3 regions of the Paenibacillus uliginis N3/975 genome follow, and region 2 is predicted to be linked to each of the others. Evidence: riboswitches for the same ligand, from Rfam matches in the RefSeq annotation. Region 2 holds a riboswitch; each other region holds the start of a gene.
What was found. A riboswitch is a leader RNA that binds a small molecule or an ion and turns the genes downstream of it on or off. The one in region 2 is predicted to bind cyclic di-AMP.

Region 1 (10,512 bases), 2.5 Mb from region 2:
ATGGCTGGGCAATGGTTTCCGAAAATTAGCGTATATGAGCCTGCGGAAGTACGCGATCGCACGGAGGAAGGCTGGAATCTCCATCAATATCATGGAAACTCTGAGTTTTATGCGAACTTCGGCATTTACAGCGTCCGTATCCGGGTGCCGGAGAACTATATTGTTGCAGCCACTGGTTTTCCGACCAAACCGGCCACAAAATCAAACGGTGAGAAGGTCTACCAATTCTACGCAGACGATGTCCATGACTTTGCCTGGGCAGCCTCGCCCGATTTTGTTGTAGCGGAGGAGGCATTTTCCGCACCTGGCGTACCCGGTGTCCGCATTAAGCTTTACCTTGATCCGGTGCATAAAGACCTGAAAGACCGCTATTTCGATGCTGCCAAAGCAGCTTTATCCTCTTACGGTAAATGGTACGGCTCCTATCCGTACGCTACGTTATCCATTGTAGTACCTCCAGATGCTGGAAACGGCGCGGGCGGTATGGAATATCCAACGCTGGTGACCGCTTTCGGAGCCAAAGATGATTCGCCAGGGTACGAGCTGGAGCGCACGATTATCCATGAAATCGGACACCAATATTTTTACGGCATGATCGCGAGCAATGAGTTCGAGGAGGCTTGGCTCGACGAAGGATTTACCTCCTATGCCGAGGAGCGGGTAATGAAACAGGAATACGGATTAACCACAAACACGGCAGCACAAGCTGCGACCATATCCTCGCCTGAACCACTTAAACAGGAATCTTGGAAATACGGATCTCACGAAAAATACGCTTTGAACGTCTACACACGCGGCAAACTGGTGCTGCAGGACATTGAACGCCTGGTCGGCACGCAGACGATGGACAAAATCATGATGACTTATGCGAAAAAATACCGCTTCAAACATCCGACAACTAAAGATTTTCAACAGGTTGTGGAGCAAATGACCAAACAATCGTGGCAGCCTTATTTTGACCAATATGTATACGGCAACCGGATGGCCGACGTCGCTGTGGAGAACATTCAGACCCAAAATACCGGAACCCGGGAAGACCCCGCCTATAAGACGATTGTGACCATCGTGAGTAAGGGAGGTACCGTCTCCAACATCCCGATCAGATTTGCATTTGAGGACGGGAAGACGGTTGAAAAGGTGTGGGACGGCAAGAACGGAAAAACCCAGTATGAAATCAAGCATAAATCTCCACTCATCTGGACAATGGTTGATCCGAAATACACGATCGTGCTCGAGAACAAACATATCAATAACTATATGAAGGCGGGAATGGATCCGAAAGCTGTCACGCGCTGGAACCTGAGCATCACCAAGCTGGTAGAGACACTATTCGGCAGCCTGTCATGGTAAGGGGGGAGAACATGAAAAGCTACGCAGGCAAAGGCTGGACCAGTGTGAAAGATCAGTTCTATGTTATTATTCTTCTGTTTCTGTATCGGCTTCTGTGGGGATATTGTCTGTATCGCCTTGTTAAATCAGCCGTCGTTCCGCTTCTGATGCGATTCCCGGACCCTGCTCCGAATGAGCTTAGTAAGCTGTTGTATTTTTACGAGGGCGAAATGGCCCTAACCCAAAGCAACGACGTTCATACCTATGCCTGGATACTCATCTGTATGCTTATCATTCGGATGCTTCTGACTCCTCTTATTCATGCCGGTATATTTTACAATCTCCATCAAGAGGCGAAAGGCGAGCGAGGTCTGTTCTTCTTCAAGGGCATCCGTCAGCTATGGAAACCGGTAACTTTATTTTATGTGGTTGAGACGATTCTGACCTTTACCCCCGCATATTGGCTGGTGCCGAAAATGTTACCTTCACTATTAGCTGCCATTCGCGATCCGTCTACGTTGCTAAAGATCGCTCCTTACTTCGTCTGTTGGCTGTTGTATGCGTATCTCATTCATTTGTTCTTTCTTTATATGCAGTTCGGCAAAACAGCTGGCATGAGCATGATATCCGCTCTGATGGTCTGTCTCCGTCACATCGGAAAGGCTATGCTCATCTCCATTACGATCGGCGGAACAGCGATAGCTCTTCTCCTTCTGCTCAGCGGTATGTCCTTCCTATGGTCAGGTCTGATCGGGTTAATCATTCAGCAGACCTCCTATTTTGTGAGCAGTCTGTTCCAGTTGTGGAGCGTTACCGCTCAATATCATGTATGGCATACTCACAGTCGTCAAATTTGAAAAGTGTTCACATAAAAAAACAATTTTCACCTGAAATTTATACATTATATGTGACTGCCAAGCTCAAACGATGCATAACGCTAGCCAACTAAATAAAAAAAATCCCGCTCTTCTCTAGGAAGAACGGGATTTTTTGTGTTCAAATATACTTTCCTCGTTTGCCAAAAAGTTAATACTCTGTTAAAATAACGAATGTGTTAGTAACAACTTTGTCATCTTTCCTGTAACTATTTCATATGGATAAACCATCGTATACTTATAATCTGTCTTATATCTTAAGAAGCCGAATTCCCGTTTCAACGGGAAGCGGGGGAACCGTCTTGGGTGAATTGATCTCGCAACAGAGGGGTCATAGGCTAACCTTCAGCCGAACCCTTAAGCTAACCTCGCAGGCATTGGAAGGAGCTTATCACTTGAAAAAGAAGCTAACAGCCGTTTCACTCGGTCTAGCTCTCGCCCTTACGCTAGGCACCGGAAGCGCTTTCGCGGATTCCAAGTTAAACAGCGCAATCAAACCCGTCATTGGCGTCTCCTATAAATCAGGCGGAACCACAGCCAAAGGATTCGATTGCTCTGGATTTACAAGTTATGTATTCAAGAAACTGGGGCTGACTTTGCCGCGTTCATCTGTATCCCAGTATAAAGTTGGGACTGCAGTACCGAAGAGCCAACTGAAAGCCGGCGATCTTGTATTCTTTAACACCTCAGGCAGAGGCGTATCCCATGTAGGGATCTATATAGGCGGGGGCAAATTTGCACATTCCTCAAGTTCCCGCGGTGTCACCATCACCGCAATCAACTCGAGCTATTTTGGCAAGCGTTACATTGGAGCCAAACGAGTCATGAGCTCAAGCAAGTACAAATCCGCCGCCGTGAACTACAATTAATTTCATAACCAAAAGTTTACTTAAGCCCGAATGAGATTCACCACAATCTCCTTCGCGGCTTTTTCTTTATACTTTTATAACGGATGAAATAGGGAAAAAGTTTGCACCTTTACGAGAAAATTTTTTGTGACAATAATTCGACACGAATAGCCATCTATTCTATTCAAAAGACAGCAAGAAACAATTGCCAAGTGGACAGGCCCTCTGATAGAATATTCAATGTAATAACTTTGTCATTATTGTAAGGGCTTTTATATATAGAATGCATATGCCAAATTCCAGAGCAATGGAAGCGGGGGATCCAACCACGGGTGAATTGATCTTGCTACTAAGGGATCATAGGGGACCTTCAACCGAACCCTACAGCTAACCTCGCAGGCAGCGGAAGGAGTTATTTATGCTTAAGAAGTTCAGTGCAACCGTGTTAGGCCTTTCGATGCTGTTCACGGCAGGCTTAGGCAGCGCTTTTGCCGATAGTAATCTGGATCAAGAAATCGATAAGGTGCTAGGGACAAGATACAGCTATGGTGGTATGACAACAAGCGGTTTTGACTGCTCTGGATTTACAATGTACATATTCTCCGCAATGGGAATGAAGCTTCCCCATCAGTCGGGCTCCCAATTTGAGATGGGTACGGCCGTATCCCGCGAAGACCTTCGCCCGGGGGACCTCGTATTTTTCAATACATCAGGTCAAGGCGTATCCCATGTAGGCATTTATATCGGCGATGATCAATTCGCCCATGCCTCCACTTCAAGAGGGGTCGTGACCAACCGACTGGGTGACAGCTATTATGCGGAGCGTTATATTGGCGCCAAGCGAATTATGGATGATTCAGCATACGAAAGCCACGCGTCTGAATAATTTGAAATCATTTATATCATACAAATATACCCGCGAAGAGAAGCATCCCTTCTTTTGGCGGGTGTTTTCTTCTTATTCCATAAATCATGAAAGGAGAATGACAATTGCTTCCCATGGCACAGCGGTTTTATGCGGTTCCAATGGATTCGTATCATGCGGCGGAGATTTGCAGCTGGACCTACCCATCTCCTTACAATATCTATGGCTGGCTCCCCTGGGAGCAAATGAAAGGACTTGGTATCGAGTTTGGCGATCCGGACATCCGCGAGCAGCAGTATGTATCCATTCTCGATGAAGAACAGCGGATGTGGGGATTCGCGCAGTTGTTCCCAATGGAAGGCGTAACGCGGATTGGTCTTGGTATGCGACCGGATTGGTGTGGACTCGGAATGGGTAAACAATTTGTGCAGTCTATTGTGGATGTGGCCAGGCAGCGTCGTCCTGAGGATGAGATTGACCTTGAGGTCTTAACTTGGAATGAACGTGCAATCCGCACATACTACAACGTCGGTTTTCATGTTACGGACACGTACGAACGGATGACTCCGACTGGCAAAGCTCTTTTTCATTGCATGGTTTATATGTCTCCGGACGATTCTGGAAATTCCATCCGAAACCGTTATGACTATGAAAAATAGCACAATTTTGTGTAATTTTAGTTAAAGAAAGCGTTGTTTTGTTGCTTTTTTTGTCACAACTGCTATGATGTCTTTGTATGTTCGTTTATAATAGAATCAATTGCAGTATACATAAGAAGGGACGATATGACGATGCAAAAATGGATTATGAGCGGATTGTTCTTCGTCGCATGTGCGTTGGCCCTTGCGCTGATGTTTACGCTTCCAGGGAAAGAAGAAGTAGCTGAAGAAGCAAAACCAACAATGCCTGAGGTAACTTTGGACGCGGCGGCGGCTGAAGCTACGTTGAAAGCCAGCTGCATTACTTGTCATGGTGATCAGCTCCAGGGCGGAGCAGGACCAGCTCTCCAGCAAGTAGGCGGACATATGGACACTAATGCATTGTTTAGCGTGATCACGAAGGGCCGTAAAGGTATGCCTGCCTTTAAAGATCAACTTAAACCAGATGAAATTGCCAATCTTGCACTTTATCTGTCTGAGAAAAAATAATAAGGCAAACCAAGCAGACACGATTTTGTCATCCTTCTCAAATGACGAAAGAGCGTTTCTGCGAGAAATATAAGATATTTCTTATATTTAAACAAAACACGCTTGGACAGGACCTCTCCCTTTCCAAGCGTGTTTTTTATATAAGTATCCGCTGCTGCTAGTCCTGCTCCTTATTGTCCTTGGAGCGGCTTTTTTCGTATGCCTCATTAAACTGCTGTGCCTCTTTGATATCTACAGCCGTAATACCGCCTTCATCCCAAGAAGTCAGACGTAGCGTCACGGTTTTGTAATCGATTGTAATGTAGGGATGGTGACCGAATGCCTCCGAGATCGCAGCGACTTCATCCACAAAAGCAATCCCTTTCATAAACGCAGGAAAGGTATATTTACGGATAATCCACCGTCCCTGCTCCAATTCCCAGCCTTCAAGTCTTTCCAGATGTGTTTCAACTTCCTGCTGTGTATACAGCATTTTATCTTCCTCCCCAAAAAAAACCTCTCCCACCAAGGCGGGACCAATTATTCATCTATTCTATTCCTCTGATCTTTGATTCATTACCTTAACTAGACGAGAGCTACAAACGCCAATTCTTCTTCCCCAATTAAAATATTTATCCGATGGTTTGTCTGATCGTGAATGACAACTCCACTGCCTACCGATATGACAGGCTCTGTGCCCAGTGCATAAAATAAATCCTCCGCCAGCGCCTCATGAACCTCATTTTTCTCCGTATCGTTAAGGTTGCTCCAATCCTCCGATTCCATTTCAAAAAAAACGTAGCTGTCTGGAATACGTCCGACTGCTTCAGTCAAATCTGTCAAAATATCACCGTAATCACGCCCATGCTTAACACCCATCTCTCTCACTCCTTTCTGTCACTTCATACCTGCAAGTTTCCCTTGCTTCTATTATACCGGAAATTACAGCTAAAAAAAAAACACTAACCTGACGATAAATAGTGTAATGCGCTCATTTGCACAATGCTGTCTACCCAAAAGGACGGCAAAACGAATGGATTCGTTATTTATTTCTCATGGATGAGGTGTATTATGGAAATTTCAACGATTATAGGTTTAGTGCTCGGGTTTGTATCCGTACTGGTCGGAATGGTGTTAAAGCATGCACCACTTACCGCTTTAGTTAATCCTGCCGCCTTTGTCATTATTTTGGGCGGTACGGCAGCCACACTGTTTATAGGTTTTCCTTTGTCGGAGCTTAAGAAATTCCCTAAGCTTGTCAAAATGACTTTCGTGAAGCAAAAGCTGATGAATAAAACAGATTTGATTACACTCTTTATGGAGTATGCCTCCATTACCCGCCGCGAGGGATTGCTCGCGCTCGAATCAAAAGTCGAGGAAATCAATGATACTTTTCTCCGCAACGGGATGCGCATGATTATTGACGGCAACGACCAGGAATTCGTGAGCGACGTTTTGATGGAGGATATTAACGCTACCGAGGAGCGCCACCGCTCCGGTGCACTTATCTTCTCCCAGGCCGGCATGTACGCACCATCCCTCGGGGTATTGGGTGCGGTTATCGGTTTGATCGCAGCCTTAGGACAGATGAGCGATATGACAGAGCTTGCAAAAGCAATCGGTGCTGCCTTTATCGCAACGCTACTTGGTATTTTCACCGGTTATGTCATCTGTCACCCAATCGCCAACAAACTGAAGCGCTTGTCCAAACGTGAAGTGGAGATCCGGCTGATGATGGTTGAAGGTCTTCTTTCCATTCAATCAGGTGTTTCGACTATTGCGATCAGTCAGAAGCTGTCCGTCTTCTTGACCCCTTCTGAGCGCCTTAAAATGAACCAAAGGGAGGCTGGTTCTAGTGAGCAAAAAGACTAGACACGAGCCCCACGAAGAGCATGCTGACGAATCCTGGCTCCTTCCGTATGCAGATCTGCTTACCCTATTGCTCGCGCTCTTCCTGGTTCTTTACGCAATGAGCGCGACGGACGCTAAAAAGTTTCAAGAAATGAGCGAAGCATTCAATATTGCCCTGACTGGCGGAACCGGAGTTCTTGATTACAACAAGACGGAACCGAGCAATGATCCAGCTGATAAAGGTAATAATAAAGCAATTAACTCCATTCCAACCCCGAAATCTGATGATAAGAAACGCGAAAAGCTTATGAAGCAGGAGCAGGAGGATTTGGAGAAGCTGAAGAAACAGCTGGATAGTTATATTAAAAACAATGGTTTAAGTACCGAATTAAACACAAAGCTGAATCATTCACAGTTGATGATCACCATCCGGGATAATGCGCTGTTTGCTCCAGGCGAGGCGATTGTGAAGCCAGAGGCCAGCAAGCTGGCAAAAGAGATGTCTAACATGCTCCAGCAATTCCCGGACTTCGATATTATCGTATCTGGTCATACTGACGATGTCCCGATGAACACCAGCAAGTACCCATCCAACTGGGATTTGAGTTCTGACCGGGCGATGCAATTCATGAAGATCCTTCTGGAGAATACGTCACTTGATCCGAAGCGGTTTATGTCAGTCGGTTACGGAGAGTATCACCCGATAGCGACCAATGAAACCGTCGAAGGCAAATCCAAAAACCGACGGGTAGAAGTATCTATTATTCGTAAATATTCGAGTCACAATACGTATACCAACGTGCCCAAATCAAAAGATGATTCATCTAATTAAAAAAACAACCGGTTCTCAGGCAGACGTTCCCGAGAGCCGGTTGTTTGCTATTTAGGCCAGTGTGTAGTTAAGAAGCTTGCCGAGCTCCTGCTTTTCTTGATCTGATAGGTCACGCCATGCCCCCGTCTTCTGACTGCCTAAACGGATATTCATAATCCGGATACGCTGCAACTTTCTCACCTCGTAACCAAAAGCGCTGCACATACGCCGGATTTGACGATTTTTCCCCTCGGTTAGAATGATACGAAACACTCGCTCCGACATCCGTGTGATGGTACAAGGAAGTGTCATCTCCCCAAGAATCTTCACTCCGCTCGACATGCCTCTGATAAAAGCCTCTGTCAGCGGACGATCTACAGTAACGATATATTCCTTCTCGTGTCTGCCTTCAGAACGCAGTATTTTATTCACGATATCCCCGTCACTTGTAAGCAGAATCAAGCCTTCGGAATCCTTATCCAGCCTGCCAATCGGAAAGATCCGCTCGGTATGGCCTACGAAATCAACGATATTCCCCTTGATGTGGGACTCCGTAGTACTCGTAATGCCCACAGGCTTGTTCAGGGCGATATAAACATGCTTTGCCTTCTTCTCGCTTAGCTGTCGACCGTTCACTCGAACGTCATCGCCTTCCTCCGCCTGGCTACCCAGCACGGCCTTCACTCCGTTAATCGTGACCTGGCCACTCTCCACAAGCTTGTCCGCTTCCCGGCGGGAACAGAAGCCTGTCTCACTGATGAATTTATTAATCCTCAAGGTGTCATCCTCTCCATCCATACTCAAATTTATGTGCTACGCCCGATCACCTTTAGCAGCAGCCGGCAACAGGATGGTTACCGCTGTGCCTACGCCCTCTTCACTTTCTATCTCCAGAACGCCTTGATGACCTTGTATAATTCGCTGACAGACCATAAGTCCAAGACCTGTACCCGTTTCTTTATTAGTAATGAATGGTTCCCCGACATGGGGCATCAGATCTTCAGAAATGCCCTCTCCCTTATCGATAATTCGGACAGCCACCTGCTCTGAAGACGGTTTTGTCATCTCTATCGTAACATAACCACCATCCGGCATAGCTTCCACCGCATTTTTAAGCACATTAATAAACACCTGCTTTAGCTGGTTCTCCTCACAGTGTACCAACGCCGGCTCGTTCATGTAGTTGTAACTAAACTCAATCCCATATAAACGGGCCTGACTACCCAGCAGTGAGATCACATCGTTCATAATAACCTGTAAGTCCTTTTCCTGAAAGCAGACCGCCTGCGGCTTGGCCAATATGAGAAACTCACTTACAATCAGGTTAATCCGGTCCAGCTCGGACAACATCAAACTGATGTGATCCGGATTAATTTTATGGGTTTGTTGTTGGAGCTGCATAAAACCGCGCAACGTAGTTAGCGGATTACGGATTTCATGAGCTACACCGGCAGCCAGTTGTCCGACTGTCGTCAGCTTCTCAGATCGCCGCAGCATTTCCTCCATCCGGTTACGTTCCGTGACATCCCGTGACACACTGACCATCGACGTAATATTTCCCGTCTCATCCTGTATCGGAGATGTGCTGATACTGACTTCAATCATACTGCCATCCTTACGCATCCGAACGGTTTCGACCGATCCAAGCCGCTCTCCAGCTCTAAGCCGTCTCCACCGCTCTCTCTCCTCATCTTCCATCTCAGCAGGTATCATTTCAAGTTTCCGGCCAATCACTTCATGGCTATTCCAGCCATATAACTGTTCAAACGCCTTGTTCACACTTGTGATTTTTCCGTACATGTCCGTCGTATGAATCGCATCGGCCGTCTGGTTGATAACAGATTCCAAATATTCCTTAACCGACTGATTTTCATCTACCATTTGTTTCAACTGGCTTGTATAATTCCCCAGATTGCGGGTCATCGCATTAATTCGACCGGACAACTGCCCGAGTTCATCCCTGCTCGTTACTTCCAAACGCCGCTCAAAGTTTCCATCGGCAACCTCATTTACAGTACCCAGTATAGCTTGAATCGGCTTTGTAAAATAACCAGCCACAATATAGCTGCCGAATATAACAATTTCCAGAAGAACAAGCGAGATCGCGACCAAGCTAATCATCTGCTCCCGCATCACAGAAGAGATGGCTTCATAGTCCATGACCACACTGATAACATAGGGAGCCTTATTTTCGATTTGGATCGGGATAAAGCTTTTCATCACTTTCTTCCCATTCACCGTACTGACAAAAACTACATTCTCATCATTCGTTACCGATTGCTTAACTGCGGCCTGGTCTCCCTTTAAAGTGCCGTAGTCATATGTCCCAAATTTGATGGGGCGGTTGCCCAGTTTATAGTGAATTTTATCGGTTCCATCCTTCTCCATAAAAATATTACCGAAAGTTTCCGGGTTAATGCCCGTAACTTCCAATATGCGGGGGTTGGATTTAATGGTCTGCTCGATAACGACGCCCGGACTTGTTATTTTGAAAAAATCCTTGATGTCCGTACTACGGATATAGGGATCGATAATGTAATTGCGCTTGCCGTCATAATAATATCCCCATTTATCAATAAACTCTGGCATAGCCGTCGAAAATTCAAATGGCCCAGACCAAAAGTGCTTGTTAGTCTGCCCTTCCTCGACCGAACGTACCTCCTTATACTTAAACAGCTCTTGAAAGGCTGTGAACCAGTAGCCCCATGTTCGGGTAGACATACCCATTTGTTCAGTTTCGCTCGAACGGGCAACTACTATATCATCACTCGTCTCGATTAAAAGGGAAATATGGGTAACTCCGAGC
Region 2 (10,512 bases):
TGGAGTACCGGCGGCATTTACCCGGTAGTAGTTGAAGAGTATTCATATTGTAGGAAAGCCGCCGTGTTTGAGAAAAAAGGACTTTTGTATTCATTTCCCGAATTGGTTAAGATGGCTGAAGTAGCTTCGGCGTTCAGATGTTTTATCGACCCGGATGATGATAAGTTCTTAGCTGATCTTTTACTCATTTAGTCGAATCATAGATTTGACTCATAAAATACAACAGTAAGGATGAAGTGATTTATGTTGGTTGCAGAACGTTATGAGAAGATTGTACAGTTGGTCAATGAAAGAGGAAGTATCCGGGTTACCGAGCTGAGTCAGCTTTGCGGGGTAACGGAGGAAACCATCCGCCGAGATTTGGACCGGTTAGAAGATTCGGGACGTCTTCGCCGTTCCCATGGTGGCGCGGTTAGTGTTAAAGATCAACCCATTCCTTGGCGTTCTCAACCCGAAATCCCTTTTACAGAACGTGAAATTATGCATGCCGAGGAGAAGCAACGAATCGCAGAGGAAGCGGTAAAGCTCATCGAGCCGAATCAGCGGATCTTGTTGGATGCAAGCTCCACAGCATGGTATATGGCGAGGCTTATTCCCGATTTTCCACTAACGGTACTGACCAATTCGATCAAGGCAGCGGCTGAGCTAGGCGGAAAAGAGAAGATTGAAGTCATCTCTACCGGTGGAATCATGGCTCATCGCTCCTTATCTTTTGTAGGCCCGTTAGCTGAGCGCTCTTTGGAATCCTATCACGTGGATAAAGCTTTTCTTTCCTTTAAGGGAGTTCATTTGGAGAGAGGACTAAGCGAATCCAATGAGCTTCAGGCTAGAATTAAACATAAAATGATTGGAATGGCAGATCAGGTGATCCTGCTAGCGGATGCAAGCAAATTCGGTATTCAGGCGTTTACACAGGTCGCAGACTTGCAGCGCGTTGATACGATTATTACTGACAGACGTCTGCCTGCACATGATGCATCGCCTTTTACGGACCTCGGAATCCATATCATTTCAGTGTAAACCACATTCCCCCGATCTCGGGGGTTTTTTAAAAGATAATGATGTAAACGTTAACAGAAACGAAAGCCACCCTGATGGGGAAGGTGAATCCGTTTCTTCTTGTAAATAGAGACTACAATTTGAGTGGTAAGCGGGGTGCACAATGAAAATATCCTTATTTGTAACATGCTTAAGCGATGCATTATTCCCACGGGTATCCGAAGCGATGGTCCGGCTGCTTGCCCGTTACGGCGTCAAACTGGAGTTTCCTGATGTACAGACGTGCTGCGGGCAACCTGCCTACAACAGTGGCTATTGGGATGAAGCCCGGACAAGCGCGAAGACCATTCTGGATGCCTTTGAAGACAGCGACTTTGTCGTTTCACCTTCGGGCTCCTGTACTTATATGGTTCATCATTATCCGAACTTGTTTAAAAGTGACCCAGTTTATTTGAAAAAGGCTGAAGATTTACAAAAGAAAACGTATGAATTCTCGCAGTTTCTCGTCAAAGTACTCGGCGTAACAGACATTGGCGCTACTTTCCCGGGCAAGGTGACATATCATCCATCCTGTCACGGCAGCCGGCTACTTGGTGTAAAGGACGAACCGATGGAACTTTTGAAGCAGGTGAAGGGTCTGGAGTTCGTACCGCTGCCATTTGCTGAGGACTGCTGTGGCTTCGGTGGAACGTTCGCAGTCAAAATGGCGGACATTTCAGGAGCCATGGTTACCGAGAAAGTGGATCATGTTATTGAGACCGAGGCATCGGTACTTGTGGGTCTTGATATGGCCTGTTTAATGAATATAGCCGGGAACCTCCGTTACCGAGGGGAGAAGGTCAAAGTAATGCATTTAGCTGAGCTTCTACATGAAGGGGTGAAGGGGGCATGAATACGTCTGAATTGAAAAAAATGAGCGTGAACCAGCGCTCCCGACTGGCACTCAATAACGATTTTCTCCGTAGCGCGGTTCGTTTTACGACGGAGCGGTTGCGGAGTGGGAAACTGCAAGCCTCTGCTGATCATGGAAACTGGGATACGTGGCGGGAACGGGGAAGACAAATCCGGCTGCATACGATAGCTAATTTGGATTATTACTTAAATTTATTTGTCGATAATGCCCGTGCCAACGGAGTGCATGTTCATTTTGCCGATACAGCAGAGGAAGCGGTGGACATATCTCTTCAGATTGCCCAGCGAAAATCGGCTAAATCGGTAGTGAAATCAAAATCAATGGTTTCCGAGGAGCTGCACTTGAACAAAGCTTTGGAATCCATCGGCGTTGAAGCGGTAGAAACGGATCTAGGCGAATATATCATTCAGCTTGCGGATGAAACACCCTCACATATTATTATCCCTGCGATTCACAAGAACCGTTATCAGATCGCAGATCTGTTATCCAAGGAGGCTGGAGAGACGCTTCCGCCGGATACATCGATTCTGGCTGGATTTGTGAGGAACAAACTAAGAGAGAAATTTCTGGATGCCGACATCGGTATGACTGGATGTAATTTTGCCATTGCCGAAACGGGGTCCATGGTCCTGTTCGAGAATGAGGGCAACGCCCGCATGGTGACGACGCTTCCGAAGACACAGATTACGTTAATGGGAATGGAACGAATTATTCCTTCATGGTCTGATCTTGAAGTGATGGCGACACTGCTGCCGCGTTCAGCAACCGGTCAGAAGCTGACAGTTTACATGTCGGGCATTACTGGACCTCGGAGAGAACATGATGGTGATGGGCCGGAAGAAATGCATATCATTATTATCGACAATGGCCGATCACTACAGCTTGGCGATCCGGAGTTCCAGGAGCTGCTGAACTGCATCCGCTGTGGCGCTTGCCTTAACGCTTGTCCGGTCTATAGGCAGATCGGTGGCCACGCTTATGGTGGTACATACAGCGGTCCGATTGGAGCTGTTCTTACGCCTGCCCTGAAGAAGAATGTAGCGGAGTGGGACGATATCGCTAATGCTTCAAGCTTATGCGGTGCTTGTTATGAAGCTTGTCCAGTGAAAATTCCGCTGCATGACATGCTTGTATCCTTGCGCCGGCGCAAGATAGAAGCCGGACGAGGGAATAAGGCTGAGGGTGTGGGGATGAAGGGCTTTGCAGCCGTGATGGGGAATTCCAAGCGCTATCGCTCCGTGATCCGGATCGGAAAGCTCGGACAGAAGCTGGTGGCCCGTGGCGGTGAAATCCGTACGAAAGTCGGTCCGTTAAAAGGATGGAACTCATACCGTGTTACACCAAGCCTACCTAAGGAATCGTTCCGTGACAGATGGCCGACTCTTGAGCAGGAAATTATCCAAGGGGTCAGGGAAATGGATTACGAAATAGAGAACAGGTTGAAGCAGATCATGAACGACCGAAAGAAGGGCGGGGAGACATCATGAGCAAACAGCAAAGTGATCAAGAGTGGCTTGCACAACTGGAAGCACAGTCCAGAAAAAAACAGGAATCATTTATGAAAGGTATTGCCGCCAAGCTGAACAGACCTCGTGTACGGGAAAAACCTGATCATCCCTATAGAGGGGCTCCGGATTTCTGGAATGAATTCAACTGGTCTCTGGATAACCGGATTCATCAGTTCACAATGAATTTTGAAGCTGCGGGTGGGCATGTCGTTCATCTGTCCAATATGGAGCAAGTTAAACAGTTTATCACAGAAAAAGCAAGAGAGATGAGTGCAGGAAGGATTCTGCGGCAAAATCAGGAAATGCTCGATCAACTTGATCTGGGGAGCGCTCTCCCTAATACGGATATTGCGGTCTGGAATGAGAATCGTGAAACCGATTGGCGTTCAAAGGCGGCTGAAGCTGATTTTGGAATCGTTCTCGCGGATTATGCGGCTGCCTATACGGGCTCTATGGTTGTATTGTCCTCGAAGGATAAAGGCCGAGCGGTCAGCTTGCTACCGACGGTCCTAATTGCCATTATACCTGTGGAGCGCCTTAAGACGCGGCTTGGAGAGATACTGGTGAATTTCGACATGGATGGAAGGGGAAATCTTCCGGCAGGCATTCATTTTATCTCAGGACCGAGCAGGTCGGCTGATATTGAGAACGATCTGACCATCGGGGTTCATGGACCGGGTATTGTGTACGCACTCATTGTGGATCATATGTAAACAGAATGAATAATTAAGATTGCCGTTAACCGTTTTTTATTTGTGAAAGCCCCTTTCTTTACCCTGCAATGTTCAGGTGTGAGAAAGGGGCTTTTTTATGAAAAGAAAGCGAAATGTCAGATCAATTAGAGCAGGGTCACTTGCCGTGTCGCGTCAGTTTGGCGAGTTCATCCCACTGCTCTTCAGTTACTTCAGCCAGTTCATTAAACTGACCGGCGCCTTGAAGCCATTCACCGCCATCTATCGTAATAACGTCACCATTTATGTATCCGGCGTAGTCTGAAATAAGATAAGCAGCAAGATTGCTGAGCTCTTCTTTATCTCCCACGCGTGCGAGCGGGATGCGGTCAATCATCTTTTGCTCAAATTCCGGAGTAGGAGACAGTCTGGACCAAGCTCCTTCTGTTGGAAACGGACCGGGTGCAATTGCCACCTGGCGAATGCCGTAAGGTGCCCATTCTACAGCGAGAGAACGGGTTAATGCCAATACTCCGGCTTTTGCAGCCGCCGAAGGGACAACATAACCGGATCCTGTAGAGGCATAGGTTGTGACGATATTTAACATCGTTCCGGAGATCCCTTGCTCAATCCATCGTTTGCCAACTTCCAACGTAGTGTAAAATGTGCCGTGAAGCACGATGTTGAGCACGGCATCCACTGCTCTGGGAGAGAGGCGTTCCGTAGGACTGATGAAATTGCCAGCTGCGTTATTGACCAGCACGTCGATGCCCCCGTAATGCTGTTCTACCTCTTCCACCAGTTCATGCACCTGGGCTGGATCACGAACATCGCAGCTCTTGAAATACACGGCATGCCCGTAACTGCTCATTTCCTCTGCAGCCGCCTTCAGTACGTCTTCACGGCGCCCACAAATGGCGAGCTTCGCACCCAGCTTCAGAAATTTCTCCCCCATGGCCTTTCCCAACCCTGTAGCCCCACCTGTAATCAGCACAACCTTGTCCCTTAACAAATCCTTAGCAAATGGACCCATTGCTCCACACTCCTTCAGATCTGGTTAAATTGCCAAAATACCGATATATCCGAGCGTAACATGTAAAAGTATGGAATGGAATAGTGAGTTATTTGAACTGTTATTTGTCTCCATTTACAGACAAGTATCCTGAATTATCAATTTGTATACAAAACATGTCGAAATCGAGACATGGTGGTTTAATTGTGATCCAACGGGAAGATTCTCTTGAATCATTGATTAGACCAGGTATTTCGATAGGAGCAGAGTTGACCCATTCTTTGTTAGAATCCATTTTTTTCCCCGGTAATCCACCCAATGATGATGCTGTCATTGTAAGTCTTAATCAGATCGTTTCGGCAGCCAATGTTCTTCCACTTTCAGACAGATTTACAGGTGATCAAAAACTTGGCACACGGCATCGTGCTGCTTTAGGCTTAACTGAACGAAGTGATGCCCTCGTACTAGTAGTATCGGACGAAACAGGTAAAGTTTCATTTGCCCTAAACGGAAACCTGTATCCAATTACGACTCATGAGCCTCAATAGAAATTACACTATCAAAGTACTGATTATATACTACGGCTACCTCAGGGAATAAAAATGGAAACGAGTTCGATTCGTATACGTAAATGATATGCCAGTCAACACTTAGCGTTGGCTGGCATATCATTTATTTATATAGCTGTAGGGTAGTATTGACAAAATTATCAATGATCCACATAATTATTATATGTTTATGTTTAAAAAGTACTGAATCTAGATTTTTTTGTCCTATTATTCCTATTTATGATGTATGATTAAAAGAAAGCTAGATTAGTACAATGGAGAGGGGAGTAATCACATGTATGTTATAGGTTCAGCCTGCATAGACGAGAAAGCGGGAGAATGCGTTGACGTATGTCCTGTTGATTGCATTGAAGAAGGAGAGGACCAGTTCTATATTGACCCGGATATTTGTATTTCTTGCGGTGCTTGTGAAGCGGCTTGTCCTGTGACAGCAGTATTTTATATCGATGATTTGCCAGAAGAAGAAAAGCCTTACTATGAGAAGGCTGTGGAATACTACAAAAACAAAAATTAAATCATACGAAAATAACACCCTTCCGAGCAGGTGCGGAGCAATCCGGTCACCATATTGGAAGGGTGTATTTGTCATGCATTTATGAAGAAGATTGAATAATGTGATGAGCCAGATTATCGTAAATGGAGCTGAGTAGATTCGGCTTAGTCGATTCCAGATCATCAGGAACAATTGGAATCTGGGTGAGTAGGGACGTATTCAGCTGGTTCGCCAGCTTTTCCCCGCCACCCTTGCCAAAGATATAATGCTTGGTGCCTGAAGGATCTTCATAATAAGACATGTTCTCCACAACGCCGAGAATACGGTGATTGGTCTGAAGGGCCATTAGTCCCGCACGCTCTGCAACGACTGTTGCTGTGGACTGTGGTGTAGTGACAATAATTTCAGAACATTCAGGTATCATCTGATGAACAGCCAGAGCGATATCACCTGTCCCAGGTGGGAGATCAATGAGCATATAGTCCAGTGGCCCCCACATCACATCATTCAAAAAACTGGACAGCATTCTTCCTAGTCTGGGTCCCCGCCACAGGACAGGGTCGTTACCTTTAACAAAAAATCCGGTTGATATGACTTGAACACCGTCACTTTCTATCGGTGTGGGCCGGCTATTCGTAGGTTCTGGCTTCTCATGTATTCCCATCATATCCGGTATACTGAAACCGTAAATATCTGCGTCAATGATTCCAACTTTCTTTCCGGCCTTCTGCAATGATAGAGCCAGATTCAGTGTAACGGTCGATTTTCCGACGCCGCCTTTTCCGCTGGCTACCGCTATAAATTGGACACCCGCTTTAATCAAAGGACTTACTGGAAAAGAACCCTGTGCCCCCCCTCTATTGGCAGGCTGTTGGCCAGAAGGTTTCATCTCCTGTGCTCGAACAGTTATGCTATGCTTCTCCTCGGCAGAAACTTGCTTGACCCTAATATGTATGTCTGTCATTCCCATTGTGCGCAATAGCCCTTCAATCTGTTTACAGCGTATTTCTGTTATGCCTTGCTCCTGTTCTAGCTCTGTGGTTATTAGAGTCATCGCTGCTTTGTCTTCTTTCAGCATGACATCACGGATTAATCCTATTTGAATCAAGGGAAGCTTCAATTCGGAGTCGAGTATCTTCGTCATTTCACGATCAAATACTTCTCTATTCATAAGTCACCTGTACAAAACTATGACAATGCGGATATCTGAAAGTTGATAAAGAGTTCTGGTAAGCCAACATTCGTAAGTCCCTCCTTAAAACTGATAATCAAGTTCAGTTTAAAGAAAGAGAAAGGGCTAGTCAACAAAGGTGTTCAGTATGCAGCGACAGTATATGACGGCAAAGATCTTCAGGCAGTGATCATTATATATCACTTTCAACTTGTGAAATATTTAGTAAACTGTAATAAATAAGAACAGGAAGTAGGTATCATAAACGGGTTCTCCATTGTACATTTTATTTATATTGCGTTGGGATTAATTATCCAAGCAGTTACATTACTTCCGAGAGTCCAACGAAAATACGAGCGATAAATAGAAAAACGGGTCAATCTGCTGTTAGTTGACATCACTGCAGGGCATGACGGGTGATTAGCGAGATTTGCAGAATAAAATTACAATTTTGTTACTGAATACGATTGACATATCACCTCAAAATATACTACATTATGATAGAGTTACAAAACTTTAATGAATTTGCCGAATTTCGTTTTGAAAACGGGGGAACCGATCTGGGTGAATTATTCTTGAAGTCAAGGGAATATAGGAGACCTTCAACCGAACCCTTAGCTAACTCCGTAGGCACCGAAGGGAGAAAGTGTATTTGAAGAAAGTCGTATTATCTTTACTAGGGTCTGCACTTATTTTTTCCTCTGGCGCCTTTACGGCATACGCTGATCAGACGAAGCTTCAGAGTGAAGTTACACAACTAGTAGGAACTCCTTATAAATGGGGAGGAGCAACTGTAAGCGGTTTCGACTGCTCCGGATTTATTTTGTACATATTTGATAAATATAATCTCGATTTGCCGCGAACTTCGGTATCACAAGCAGAAGCTGGTGTTCACGTGGATCAAGATGATCTTCGGTTGGGAGATTTGGTCTTCTTTAATACAAGTGGCCGCGGTATCTCGCATGCAGGAATCTATATTGGTAATGATGAGTTCGCTCATGCCTCCACTAGCAGAGGAGTAAGAATCAGCAAGCTCTCGGAATCCTACTATAAGAATCGTTATGTAACAGCGCGTCGTGTCATCAGTCAAGAAAATTATGTTCAGATGGTAGGCAGTATGAATTAATATTTCGCAACCAATAGAAGTCCGCGATGAATTCGCGGGCTTTTTGTTGTATGATGTTACTATATGTAGGTAAAGAGTGTTGATCTAATTGTATGAGATTCAACTGGGGGGTTGATTACGAAATGTCGTATTTGTTTACTAAAGAAATTAATGATTGGAACAGCTGGGGAGCTGTTTATCAATCCATCGAGGATTTTAGACCTCTGATTCAGGAGATATTTGTAAGGGAACGATTAATGGGAGCGGAAGATATCTCTCATCTAACACCGGGAACAAATGCCGTCTTCAAAGCAGGATCTTACGTGATCAAAATTTTTGCACCGACTTCGTCTGGAATGAATACGGATCAGGACTATAAAGCTGAACGGTCGGCGATGCAACGAGCGATTGACCAAGGCGTACGCACACCGAATATTGTAGCCGCGTCCAAAATTAATGATAAATATGAATTCAAGTATATCATTATGGATTTTATCGAAGGCCAAAGTGCTGGTGACGCCATAAATGGATTTACGGTTGAGCAAAAGCGTGATTTCGTAGGTAAGCTGCAGGAGGATATGGTAAAGTTGAACACGCTGCCTGACCAAGAAGTGAGTCGTGATGTGATCATTGAGAGAGCAATCCATAATGATCGCTGGAAGGTTGTGTCTCCTGAGTTAAGAAAACAGATTGAGCATTTTCTGAACCATCATGAGCTCGGTACCTGCATACATGTTCATGGAGATCTTACGGGTGACAATGTAATAATTGATTCGAAGGATCAAGTTTATATTATTGATTTTGCTGACAGCTCCGTTGCACCGATAGAATATGAGTATCCTGGGATTGTGTTTGAGTTGTTTCAAAGTGATGTAGAAACTGTCCATGAGTTTATAAAGTGTAGGAATCTGAAATACAGTGAGTTTATTGACCTGCTATTTGCGGGGACGATGCTGCATGACTTTGGTGCGAACTTTGTAAAATCCATTTATGAAAAACATACAGGCAAAGGTATCGGGGAAATGTCTAATATTTCTGAATTTAAGGAGTTGATTCATACCCATCTGATGCCTGACTTCAAGTGTACATAAGCTTAATGAACTCATTGAGGGGGAATAAAGCGTGTTTAAATTTTGGAAAGGCCGGGAGGGAAAGAATAACTCGGTTTCGGAGAGTTCTGCTGCGATCGGGAATAACATCCACGAAGAAACAGAAGAGCAAATCGTAGAACTAAAAGGAAGAAATATTCAACGATTCGTTGCGCCCGTGATTGGTTTGACGGTATTGGATCTGGCGGAGAAAAATGAAGTGGACTGGAATTCTTTTTGCAAAAGAGGGACATGTGCCCGCTGCCGATGTCATGTCAGTGAAGGGTTGGAATATCTATCCCCTCCAAATGAAGCGGAGGAGAAGCGGCTTGATCCAGAGGAGATTGATGAGGGATACCGTCTGGGCTGCCAGACAAAACTGGAGAAAATAGGTGCCATATCCATTAAACATGCACCTTATTTTTAATAGATCATTATTCAATTACAGCCGGAGCCTGAGTAACAGGGCATCCGGTTTTTTTGTATAAACTTCGTGCGGTCTGTCTTCTTTGAAGTGCAGTTGAAATAACGGATGGATTTGATAAAAAATAGCACATTTCACTTTTAATGTTTGCTATGATGTTCATAACTGGAACTTATTAGGCTACCAAAAAGCTATTTGGAGGGGTACATATGAAGAGTAATGAGAACGATATCAAAACAGCTGCGCCAGAAAGTCCGATTCAAAACAAGGTTGGCAGTATTTTTGTTCCTGTACGAGACATTGAGAAATCACGTGAATGGTACTGCACTCTTCTTGGTATCGATCCAGAAAGTTGCAGCATTGTGAACGGTCATCTGTGTCCACTTCCAATGCAAGGTACTGGGGTTATTCTCGATACGATGCCCATGTGGGGCGGCGAGGAGCCGGGCGGAGCACCCCATATTACAACGCCTGCTTTTATGCTACTAACCAATGACCTTGAAGCATCCTACAATTACGCCAAAGTGACTGGTGTAAACCTGGTAACGGATATTGAACA
Region 3 (10,512 bases), 2.2 Mb from region 2:
ATTCGGTGTTTTCTGACGAGATGCACCTTCTACGAGCGAGATCATCCGATCAATGAATGACTCGCCGGGGTCGCTGGTGATCCGGACTTTAATCTGATCGCTGACAACCCGTGTGCCGCCGGTTACCGAACTGAAATCCCCGCCGGCTTCTTTAATGACCGGGGCTGATTCCCCGGTAATGGCCGATTCATCGACAGATGCCAGACCCGCAATGACCTCACCATCACCAGGAATCATCTCACCCTGCGAGACGACTACGATGTCACCTTTACGTAAATCGGTAGACGGAACACGCTTGATGCCGCCGCCGTCCATAACCTTGTTGGCCGCGATTTCCTTCTTTGACTGTTTTAAGGAGTCAGCCTGGGCTTTACCGCGCCCTTCAGCAAGAGCTTCGGCAAAGTTGGCAAACAAGACGGTTAGGAGCAGAACCACAAATACGGTCAGATTAAAGCTGATGCTGTCTTCTGTCCCAAAATAATGGGGAAAGATAGTCATGAGGAGGACGATAAATGTACCAACCTCGACGACAAACATCACGGGGTTTTTCATCATGGTAATAGGGTTTAACTTGATGAAGCTATCTTTTAAAGACTGGCGAACCATATCTCCGTTTAATACCTTTTTTCTATTGTTATTCATTGGGATAATCCACCTTTTCTATTAACGGATCATTAAATGCTCGGCAATCGGGCCAAGCACCATCACGGGCAGGAATGTCAGCGCCCCGATGATCAGGACTACCGCAATCAGAATAAAGGCGAACAGCCGGTTATCCGTGCGGAATGTCCCTAGTGTCTCAGGAATCCACTGCTTACGCAGCAGAGAGCCGCCTACCGCTAGAAGCGAAATCATCGAAATATAGCGGCCGAAGAGCATGACAAGCCCTGTTGATATATTCCAGAACGGCGTGTTATCCGCAAGACCTTCAAAGCCAGAGCCGTTATTCGCTGCCGAGGAAGTGTACTCATACAGCACTTGTGAAATGCCATGAAAGCCTGCGTTCGTAATGCCCGCCTGACCAGCGTCCGTCATGAGAGCGAGAGCAGTCGGCGCCAGAATAATGAGGGGATGAGCCAGAATGGCAATCGCAATCAGCTTCATCTCCCGGGCTTCGATTTTCCGCCCTAGAAACTCCGGCGTTCGTCCAACCATGAGCCCGGCGAGGAACACGGCCAGAATGGCGTACATTAACATATTCATCAGACCGACGCCTTTTCCGCCGAAGACAGAGTTCAGCATCATGAGAGACAGCGGTGTTATACCGCCAAGCGGTGTCAGCGTATCGTGCATGTTATTGACCGATCCGGTTGTGGCCGCTGTGGTTACGGTCGTAAACAGAGCAGACTGGGCAATACCGAACCTGACCTCTTTGCCTTCCATATTGCCTTGGGAAGCATCGATTCCTAGCCGATTCATCGCCGGGTTACCGTTAGATTCCGATACGTAGGCAAGTGACAGGAATCCGATGAATAGAACCATCATGGCTGAGAAAATAATCCAACCTTGCTTGCGGTTTTTAGCAAATAAGCCGAACGTATAAGGCAGAGCCGCCGCAATACACCACATTGATAAAATCTCGATTACGTTAGTTAGCGGACGTGGATTCTCAAACGGATGCGACGAGTTGACACCGAAATGTCCGCCGCCGTTCGTGCCCAGGTGTTTGATCGATTCCAGTGCGGCCACTGGACCAACCGAAATTTGCTGCTCGGCGCCTTCAAGTGTCGTTACGTTAATAGTAGGTTTTAAGGTTTGAGGAACATTCAGCGCCACGAGCACCATGGCAACAACAAAGGCCAGAGGGATCAACACCCGTGTATGTGCCTTAACAAAATCTTCAAAGAAGTTACCTATCGTTGTACCCTTGCTGGTAATCGCTCGAATAAATGCGATCGCGACACACAGTCCGGTAGCAGCGGATGTGAACATCATCATAGTGATGACGGCCATCTGCGAGAAGTAGGAGAGACCCGATTCACCACTGTAGTGCTGCAGGTTCGTATTGGTCATGAAACTGATAATGGTATTGAACGATAACGTCGGCTCCATGTTGTCGATCCCGTTTGGATTGAACGGCAGTATCTTTTGTAGCCTTAGAATGAGATAACCGGCCGCGACCAGGACTAAGTTGGTCACCACAAAGCTGATTGCATATACCTTCCAGGTCATGCCTTTGCGCTCTTTAAGCCCGATCAAACCGTAGATCGGTTTCTCCGCCCAGGAGAACCATTTATCTGTGCCGTTGGCTTCATTGCGAAACACATTATATAGATGGGTTCCGAAAGGCTTAACGAGCAGCACCAGAACCAGAATAACGATGGCAATTTGTACAATGCCCATGATTGATTGCTTCCTCCTTCAATAACACCCCTAGAATTTTTCCGGGTGAATCAGCGCGTAAATCAAATACAGAAAAATAAAGATCATAAATGCCATAATGATGATCATTGGTTATCAGCCTCCGGTTCATTGACCAAGCGTCCGCACCAGGATAAAAACAAGGTGAACAGTGCGTAAGTTCCTCCCAGAATGAGCACCATGCACAGATCCTGCATGTAAATCCCTCCAAAACATATTTAATAAATAATAGTGGCTAGCTGACGAGTGATGAAATTAAGAAGGAAACATTGGTATGGTTCGTGTGCAGCACGATCGTTGCGCCAAGTCCTTTATAAATTAATCTTGGATTGCTTGAATGAGTGATGACATAGATCGGATCCGAGGTCCATGTACGGCAAATCCGCAAATAACGGCAGCACAGGTTCAGACTGCTTTCAAACAGAAACACCTTGCTGACGGAAAACTCGGGAATGATCCAGGTTTGTTCATCAGTAGTGTCGATCAAGATCATGTTTTTGGCTCCGAGCTTATCCAGACGATCTTGCTCTGCCCGGTTGTTCACGATGGCTGCAAACGGAATTTTATTTCGAATAAGCTGGGTTACGAATTCCTCCCCTGCCTTGGTTGGAGCGGATACGATGATCAGATCTTGTAATTTTTCCATGTTTTCTCCTCCTGATTACTAGAAAGAGAAGGCAACAAAAAGAAGCCTCAGGGAAGGAGAGTCACTCTTCCCGTGGCTTCTGATGACACAGTGAAATACACCGTGCCTTGCACACGACAATCGTTGCCTCTCTCGATACGCTTACGAGGTTAGCTGACGGATTCGGGCGTGAGAGTCGCCCTACCCATAGGCAGTTATCCTGCCGATGTGATTCACCCCTGAGAGAAATACACGTCTCTCGTTTGGTTCCCCCGTTCCTTTTCCATTCAAGGACTCAGCGAATAAAAAGCATTTTTTGATAAAAAAACCACAGAGGCATCAAGCCCTGTGGTCGTGTTTCTCGATCACAAGCTTCATCATCCTCTCCTTGTGAGCAGACCGCGTCAATTAAATGCGTGACTGCTTAACTCAACGCTTACGAGGTTAGCTGTCGGATTCGGGCGGTGAGAGTCGCCCTACCTGATCCGAATTTCATGGAGTCTTCGGATCAGGATTCACCCCTGGAGATGTTCAATGGCGGCTCTCACACCACCTGGCGCATCTCCTTGTTTGGTTCCCCCGTTTCCCTTGCCTAGCAAGGGAATTCAGCGATTCATGAGAAAACATTGTTCAATTCATGATTCGTATCATACGTCTGGCGGTTCGTAATGTAAATCGAGGGAAAGGCACATTTGAGGTGTTTTTTAACGGGATAGCGGGGGGAAAGAAGTCCGATCACCCGAATACTGCTTCATACTCTGTATTTCTCTGTATTTCGTTAATTTTTCGTAAAGTGGCAAGATACTGTGCATTTGTATGGATAATCGATGTCAAGCCCTAATGTACACGTTTTCTTTTGGCTTTTTCGTCGATATTTTGAATTTATAGACCATAAATGAACATTTACTTTGAAAGGGACAATGACGTATGATTCATCCAACTTTAACCATATAATCTACACGCTGAGTTCCCGAAAGGGAGGCGGGGGAACCAACCTCACCATAACTAATGGTGAATGGGGTGAATCCTTAGAGCTTGCTGCGCAAGCACAGGGTAGGGCACTCTCAAGCCCGAATCCGACAGCTAACCTCGTAAGCGTATTGGGAGAGAACACGACCCATCATACTTTAGGTGGCACGATTGTGCCGCATTCAGCGCCTGGGGAGCGGGTTTCTCTGCTCTTTCGGGCTTTTTGTGCTGCAATTGAACCCTAGAAAAGGAGACTGTGAGATGGCTAAAATAACAGACTCTTTACCGCAATTAACGGAACATAAACTACACGAAACTATGATACGTTATATGGAGATTTTCCGTTTTGACGGTAATTCGGCTGAACAGGATATTCCGTGGAACGATAAGAGTACGAACTGTGGATTGTTTAAAATATCTTGTAGCGGTGCTTCTGGTTATGCGGAGTATGCACTGCCGGATACGAGAGAGTATGCAGATCTTGTGCGCTGGTCGTCTGTGTTTATGCGATTAAAGGGACTGACGGTGGCCGAGGCCATAAGCACTGTTCAGAAGCAGCAGTGGGGAGCGGTCCGCACGATGCTGGCGGAGTCCGCTCTAAAGGATCTTTCAGCGAATCTGATCCAGTGTAATGAGCGCCAGCGCCTAGGAAGCCTTCCGCTGGAGCGCTCTTTTCTGATAGATTGTTCGCGGGCTTATTTTTTATTCTGATTCATAATTTATGGAGTGCTCACTATAAGACTGTTTATTTGCCGGACAATGAGTAGGTTTGGGAGCAAACGGACTCAGCTTTATAGCCCCCTAATCCAATTGGACACTCCAAGGTACCTCAGATACACTAAAAAGAAATGAGGAGTCCGTCCATGAAAAGACGATTTCGATGCCCGGTTGAGGCGAAAAAAGAGTATGTCGTAGAGGTGTTGTCTGGTTACCGGACAGAGATGGTTGCGAGAAAATACGGCATGTCTCCCAAAACGTTAAGCGGCTGGGTTCGTCAATATGAGGATGAGGTGGGAGATCTTATGGTCAAAAAGCAGAAAGAAGCCCAAAAAATAGAGCAGGATGCGGCCAAGTTCCAAGAGCTGCAGCAAAAATATGACGAGGCGATGAAACTGTTGGGGGAGAAGGAACTTGAAAACCACATCCTCAAAGATCTCGTAAAAAAAAAGTATCCCGACTACAAATAGCCTCCTATTGGATTGAGCAAGGCTATCCGATCCGTACCGTCCTACGGATCTGTGACGTGCCGCGATCCACGTACTATTACCGTTTGAAGCATCCTGAACGTCAGCAGCCGATCAGCAACGGACGACCGATCCCGGGCTATTCCTGTGACCAGAACGGAAAGGCCGTCTCTGATACCCGTATTCAAGGGTTTCTTCGTCGTCTGATCCAAGGCCCTCATGGAGCATCTGGTTACCGGAAACTGACGATTTTGCTGCGCCGAAAGTACAAGCTAGTGATTAACAAAAAGAAGGTATACCGTCTCTGCAAGTCCTTGGGGATTCTCCTTCCACAACGAGAAAGAACGAACCCTGTTCCCAAAAGAGTAGCGAATAACCGGGTGGTAAATGGCGCCAACCAGTTGTGGCAGATGGATATTAAGTATGGCTACGTGGCGGGAAAACGCCGGCATTTCTACCTGGCCAGCATTATTGACGTGTTTGACCGCCGAATTGTAGCGTACCATCGCGGGAAAACCTGCCACACCCAAGATATCTTACGTACACTCCAGAAAGCGCTCCTTACGCGTAAAGTGTACGGAGATGAGCAGAAGTTGGTTATTCGTACTGACAATGGCCCCCAGTTCGTCAGCAAGGCGTTCCATGCTTTCTGTGAACAGGCAGGGCTTGAACATGAACGTACTCCGAACCGGACACCGAACAAGAATGCCTTCATTGAGTCCTACCACAGTATTGTGGAACGCGAGTGCTACCAACGACACTGTTTTGAGGATTATGAGGAAGCCTTTTCGGAAGTAGATCGGTTCATTCGCTATTACAACAACGAGCGCATTCATGGAAGCCTTCATGACTGGCCACCTAAGGAGTATTTGCGTTTGGTGAACGAAGGAACGATTACTCCTGCAAAAATTGCGTTATGATGCGATATCCCGAGAATGAGGTGGCTAGTGTCCAAGATTAGGGGGTTAAACCGTCAGGAGCCGCTATTTGTGGCGATTTCGGACATTTCGAATGCTAACGGACACAGATGACGCTATTGCAGGTGCAAATATCCGGTTTCGCCTACTTTTTCGGAAATAAGGTCGCTGGTGTCCGTTAGAATCCAAATCGGCTGATTTTTCACCAAATAAGAGCTGTGGTGTCCGTTAGCCGTAGAATCGTGTAAGCATCAGTATCAGCGTCAGTATCAGCATCAGTATAGGCAAGCGTAACGTATCGGTACTAGCCATTTAGCTAGCCGGAAAGCACTAATTGCTGTTTTGAGTTTCTATAAACATGCATTCCCATTCCACAGTACTGGTCAAGCGTCTCACGCTCCGGTAACATAGAGGGTAACAAGTGAATGTACAAGGAGGAGCTATGCTTCTACAATTCGGTTACTCCCAGTATGAGAGCAAAGTATATGAAACGCTCGTGACGAGCGGCGAGGCGATGGATGCATCGAGTATCGTGAAGTTGTCTGGTGTTCCGAAGGCAAAAATTTATGAGGTGCTGGACCGGTTGGTGGACAAGGGAATTGTCATGGATACGGTATCCGGCAAAAAGCGTACCTATACGGCACTTCCCGTGGAAGCTGTGATTGATAAACTGACGCATGAGTTTGAGAGTGACATTAAGGAGCTTCGCTCAGCGGGTGTTCGCAAAACGGTTGTGGATGATCAGGTGTGGAGTCTGAAATCGCACAGCTCGATCCAGGCGTTCTGCAAACAGATGATAGAGGAAGCACAGGAGTCTGTTCTCGTCTCGATGTGGAGCGATGAGTTTAGTGAAATAACCGATCTGCTGGACCGAAAAGAGCGGGAAGGTGTGCGCGTTGAAGCTTTGGTGACGGGGGATGACCACCCGGAAGTGTCGCTGTCCAAGCTGTATGTGCTGAATCCTACGGCCGATCACGATAAGCTGGAGCGGTTCATGCTTCTGGTGACAGATACGAAGCAGCTTCTATTCGCAGGCGTCGAGCAGGGCAGCTGGCAGGCAATCCGGACACAGGCACAGCCGTTTGTGAAGGTGTTTGTTGAATTTTTCTATCACGATATGGCATTGACTGCATTCAGTCGTAAATATCCAGAGGAAATGTTCAAAGACGAAGAGATTAAAGCGCTTTTGCTCCGGCTGCGCTATTAAGCAAGGACGTAAAGTTTGAAGGAATGATTACTCAGTGCAGCGTCTCACAACAGCAAAGGGGCATCCCACAGGTCAATGGACCTTGTGGGATGCCCCTTTAAGTGTATACTGTATGAATTTGATCCAAGTTTACAACTGCTCTGCGGTTCGGGACGAAGCAGCAGCTTCATCTTTGGCAGGAGCAGAACGGCGAGTTAGCGAGAAGAACGCGACACCGAAGGCAACAGCAGCGATGATACCGCCGACCCAAGGATTGTTGGCTACCGAGCTCTTCTCAATAACGGTGCTGCCGATAATTGAACCCGAGGCGATTCCCAGGTGAAGCATGGAGGAATTCAGACTGAGCTGTGTCTCTGCATTGTCTGGAGCCAGCTGAAGCAGATACGTCTGCTGAGCTGGAGAGATGGCCCAACTGAGCGCACTCCATATCATCATAGCGATCAGGAACACCCAGAACGAGATTTGAGCTGTGAGCATGACCATGAACATCGATACCGAGAAGCATGCCACAATGGCGAGGATCGAACGTTTCGTACCGAAACGGTCAGCTATCCATCCGCCGAACCCGCCGCCTGTTACGGCTGCGATGCCGAACAGGAAGTAAACGACACTCATCATGCCGGGACTGACGTTGAATGTGGACTGTACATAAGGCTGTAGATATCCGTACAAAGTCAGATGACCGGTGAGCATCAGCAGGACGATAAGCTGGGCGCTCACGATTTTACTATTTTTCAAAAGGGCAAGCTGTTCACGTAGCGGTACTACCGGGTTCGGAGCTGTGCGTTTCGTGAATAACGCAATGCCGGCCATAGATAGCAGGCTAAGAATCGCAATAACGAGAAACGGAGCGCGCCAGCCGTAAGCATTACCGATGACCATGCCGAGTGGTACCCCGAGAACAAGCGATCCGCTGATTCCCATATAGATAATTCCGATCGCGCGACCTTTGTGCGATTCCGGAACGAGCGAGGCTGCCATCGAGACGGACAGTACAATGATGACGGATCCGCTCATAGCAGATAATGCACGGGCTGCGATGATTGCTGCATAACTTGATGTGAAAGCTACGATCAGATTACTGATCATAAAGGCAGTCATCATGTACAAATAGAGCTTTTTGCGTTCCATTTTAGCGGTCACATTAATCAGAATCGGACCTGAGATTGCAAAGGCAATGGAAAAGATGGTGATAAACTGACCAGCAGAACTGATGGATATTTGAAGATCCTCTGCAATGAGATTCAGAATGCCTCCAACGATGAGTTCAACCATACCGACGACAAACGCCGCGATGGCCAATATATATACGCGAAAATTCAAACAGACACATCCTTATCTCATAAAGTATCAAATTTAAGTTACTACCATTATAGTAACCTTGGTAATCTGATGCAACCTTTTTCGTGTTCAAATAACCGTATATTCTTTTTAGCCGATTTAAAGTCACCCCGGAGTGATAGCCTGTCCTATATCATCGTGGTAATATTTGATTAATTCGACTTAAAAGGGCAACGTAATGCCTTTTTCAAAGAAATTCAGAACTTTTGATGGAGGTGAATTTGCCAGATGGACAGGCCTCATAGTGTCATTCGTGATCATATTCTTTTTCCGGACAACTCTTTTCCATTTACGGCTTCGACGACGGAAGGGGTTAACCCTGGATTCCAACGTCTGCACTGGCATCAAACTCTGGAAATGAACTACATACGAAGTGGAAACGGTTACTATCTTATTAACGGGATGAAGATTCCGTTTGAACAAGGCGACCTTGTCTTCATTAATAGCAACGATTTGCACCGGGCTTTTGAAACGAAAGATCTGGTGATGGATATTATTATGTTCGATCCCTCGCTTCTGGCCATTGATCTTAAATATGACCCGGAACTGATGCGGCCTTTCCGCGAAGCGGGTGTGGATTTCAGCCATATCATTACTCACGATAAACCTGTTAGCCGTGAACTGGCGCAATTATTCCACCGGATGATGGAAGAGTGCCGTACGAAAGACGATGTTTTCATGAGTCTGATTCGTGCGGATCTGATCCGCTTTCTGGGGCTTGCGAACCGCCACCTACAGGAGACACCTCAGCAGACAGTCCATCTGTCCATGAAGCATCGAGGTATGCATGTGCTGAGAGATGTCCTTCATACAATGGAACTGAATCTTGGTTACGGCTGGACGCTGAATGAACTGGCGGATCTCGCCCATTTAAGTCCGTCGCGGTTCAGTGCTCTGTTTCATCAGGCTGTCGGAACTTCGCCACTGAATTATTTAATTCAGTTGAGACTGACCCATGCGGTACATTTGCTCGAGACAACGGATCTGAAAATTATCGGTATTGCCGAGGAATGCGGGTTTCGGAATCTGTCTAACTTCAACCGGCTGTTCAAACAGCATGTCGGCTTATCGCCAAGTGAACTGAGAGACCAGTCATAATAGGGAGTCAAAGCATATGACAGTAAGATAGTATCAGTTCTTGCGCGTATAGCAGTAGTTTGAGCTGCCGTAGAAGAGTATCTTGTACATATAACAACAGTTTGATCCCGTGATCAGCGGAAGGAGTAATGTACATGAGGAACTATTTGGGCGTGGACGCCGGAGGAAGCAAGACTCATGCCGTTATTGTAGATGAGCGCGGTAATGTGTTAGGCAAAGGAATGGCGGGTAACGGAAATCATCAAATTGACCGTGAAAAGGCGGAAAGCAACATCAACGCTGCCTGCGACGCAGCACTGCTTGAAGCCGGAATCACGAAGAAAGACGTTAGCTTTGCCTACTTCGGATTGGCTGGAGCGGACCGCGAAGCGGATTATGAAATTTTGCGCCCGATGATCGGCGGTATGGGGTATCTGAAGCACGAGATTGCTTGTGATACGATGATCGGCATGCGCGCAGGTACAAACCGCCCTTACGGTGCGGCAATTATATGCGGAACTGGATTTAACAGTGCAGCTCGCAATGCGGATAGCGATGAACTGCAGTATGGCGGTTTTGGCTTTAAGTATGGTGATGGTTACGCTGGAGGGTCGGGTTTAGCCTTGCTTGCGTTCCGGTCCGTTATGAGAGCGTGGGATGGCCGCGGGCCTGAGACGCTATTAACTTCTTTGGTGCTGGATCACATGGGTTATACTTCCGTTGAAGCATTGTTCGGGGACGTGCTGTACGATAAGATATCCATTCCGTCCAGTCTGGTTAAAACTTTGCTGGAAGCGGCTGAAGCAGGGGATGCTGTAGCGGTCTCCATTC

Region 1: linked by a shared signal. The riboswitch ahead of B9N86_RS28855 (C40 family peptidase) and the one ahead of B9N86_RS10920 (C40 family peptidase) in region 2 are both predicted to bind cyclic di-AMP.
Region 3: linked by a shared signal. The riboswitch ahead of B9N86_RS00610 (hypothetical protein) and the one ahead of B9N86_RS10920 (C40 family peptidase) in region 2 are both predicted to bind cyclic di-AMP.

What each region holds. Positions count from the first base shown of each region.
Region 1 is NZ_LT840184.1:6,208,044-6,218,555, forward strand. It holds gene B9N86_RS28845 (M1 family metallopeptidase) at 1-1,350, shown strand, start outside; gene B9N86_RS28850 (hypothetical protein) at 1,362-2,186, shown strand; cyclic di-AMP (ydaO/yuaA leader) riboswitch at 2,458-2,596, shown strand; gene B9N86_RS28855 (C40 family peptidase) at 2,600-3,073, shown strand; cyclic di-AMP (ydaO/yuaA leader) riboswitch at 3,333-3,469, shown strand; gene B9N86_RS28860 (C40 family peptidase) at 3,471-3,938, shown strand; gene B9N86_RS28865 (GNAT family N-acetyltransferase) at 4,052-4,576, shown strand; gene B9N86_RS28870 (c-type cytochrome) at 4,709-5,065, shown strand; gene B9N86_RS28875 (4a-hydroxytetrahydrobiopterin dehydratase) at 5,223-5,537, opposite strand; gene B9N86_RS28880 (hypothetical protein) at 5,630-5,923, opposite strand; gene motA (flagellar motor stator protein MotA) at 6,116-6,916, shown strand; gene motB (flagellar motor protein MotB) at 6,900-7,727, shown strand; gene rluF (23S rRNA pseudouridine(2604) synthase RluF) at 7,779-8,483, opposite strand; gene B9N86_RS28900 (PAS domain S-box protein) at 8,520-10,512, opposite strand, start outside.
Region 2 is NZ_LT840184.1:2,292,257-2,302,768, forward strand. It holds gene B9N86_RS10875 (bifunctional aldolase/short-chain dehydrogenase) at 1-28, shown strand, start outside; gene B9N86_RS10880 (DeoR/GlpR family DNA-binding transcription regulator) at 244-1,020, shown strand; gene B9N86_RS10885 ((Fe-S)-binding protein) at 1,163-1,891, shown strand; gene B9N86_RS10890 (LutB/LldF family L-lactate oxidation iron-sulfur protein) at 1,888-3,399, shown strand; gene B9N86_RS10895 (LutC/YkgG family protein) at 3,396-4,133, shown strand; gene B9N86_RS10900 (SDR family oxidoreductase) at 4,270-5,124, opposite strand; partial or broken gene cdaS (sporulation-specific diadenylate cyclase CdaS) at 5,214-5,651, shown strand; gene B9N86_RS10910 (ferredoxin family protein) at 5,947-6,186, shown strand; gene B9N86_RS10915 (Mrp/NBP35 family ATP-binding protein) at 6,266-7,336, opposite strand; cyclic di-AMP (ydaO/yuaA leader) riboswitch at 7,853-7,984, shown strand; gene B9N86_RS10920 (C40 family peptidase) at 7,989-8,462, shown strand; gene B9N86_RS10925 (phosphotransferase family protein) at 8,555-9,532, shown strand; gene B9N86_RS10930 (2Fe-2S iron-sulfur cluster-binding protein) at 9,564-9,956, shown strand; gene B9N86_RS10935 (VOC family protein) at 10,163-10,512, shown strand, end outside.
Region 3 is NZ_LT840184.1:126,708-137,219, forward strand. It holds gene kdpB (potassium-transporting ATPase subunit KdpB) at 1-642, opposite strand, end outside; gene kdpA (potassium-transporting ATPase subunit KdpA) at 664-2,343, opposite strand; gene B9N86_RS30885 (potassium-transporting ATPase subunit F) at 2,374-2,451, opposite strand; gene B9N86_RS00600 (hypothetical protein) at 2,597-3,007, opposite strand; cyclic di-AMP (ydaO/yuaA leader) riboswitch at 3,130-3,297, opposite strand; cyclic di-AMP (ydaO/yuaA leader) riboswitch at 3,405-3,607, opposite strand; cyclic di-AMP (ydaO/yuaA leader) riboswitch at 3,937-4,100, shown strand; gene B9N86_RS00610 (hypothetical protein) at 4,217-4,666, shown strand; gene B9N86_RS00615 (transposase) at 4,819-5,142, shown strand; gene B9N86_RS00620 (IS3 family transposase) at 5,154-6,059, shown strand; gene B9N86_RS00625 (TrmB family transcriptional regulator) at 6,499-7,263, shown strand; gene B9N86_RS00630 (MFS transporter) at 7,393-8,586, opposite strand; gene B9N86_RS00635 (AraC family transcriptional regulator) at 8,833-9,702, shown strand; gene B9N86_RS00640 (N-acetylglucosamine kinase) at 9,837-10,512, shown strand, end outside.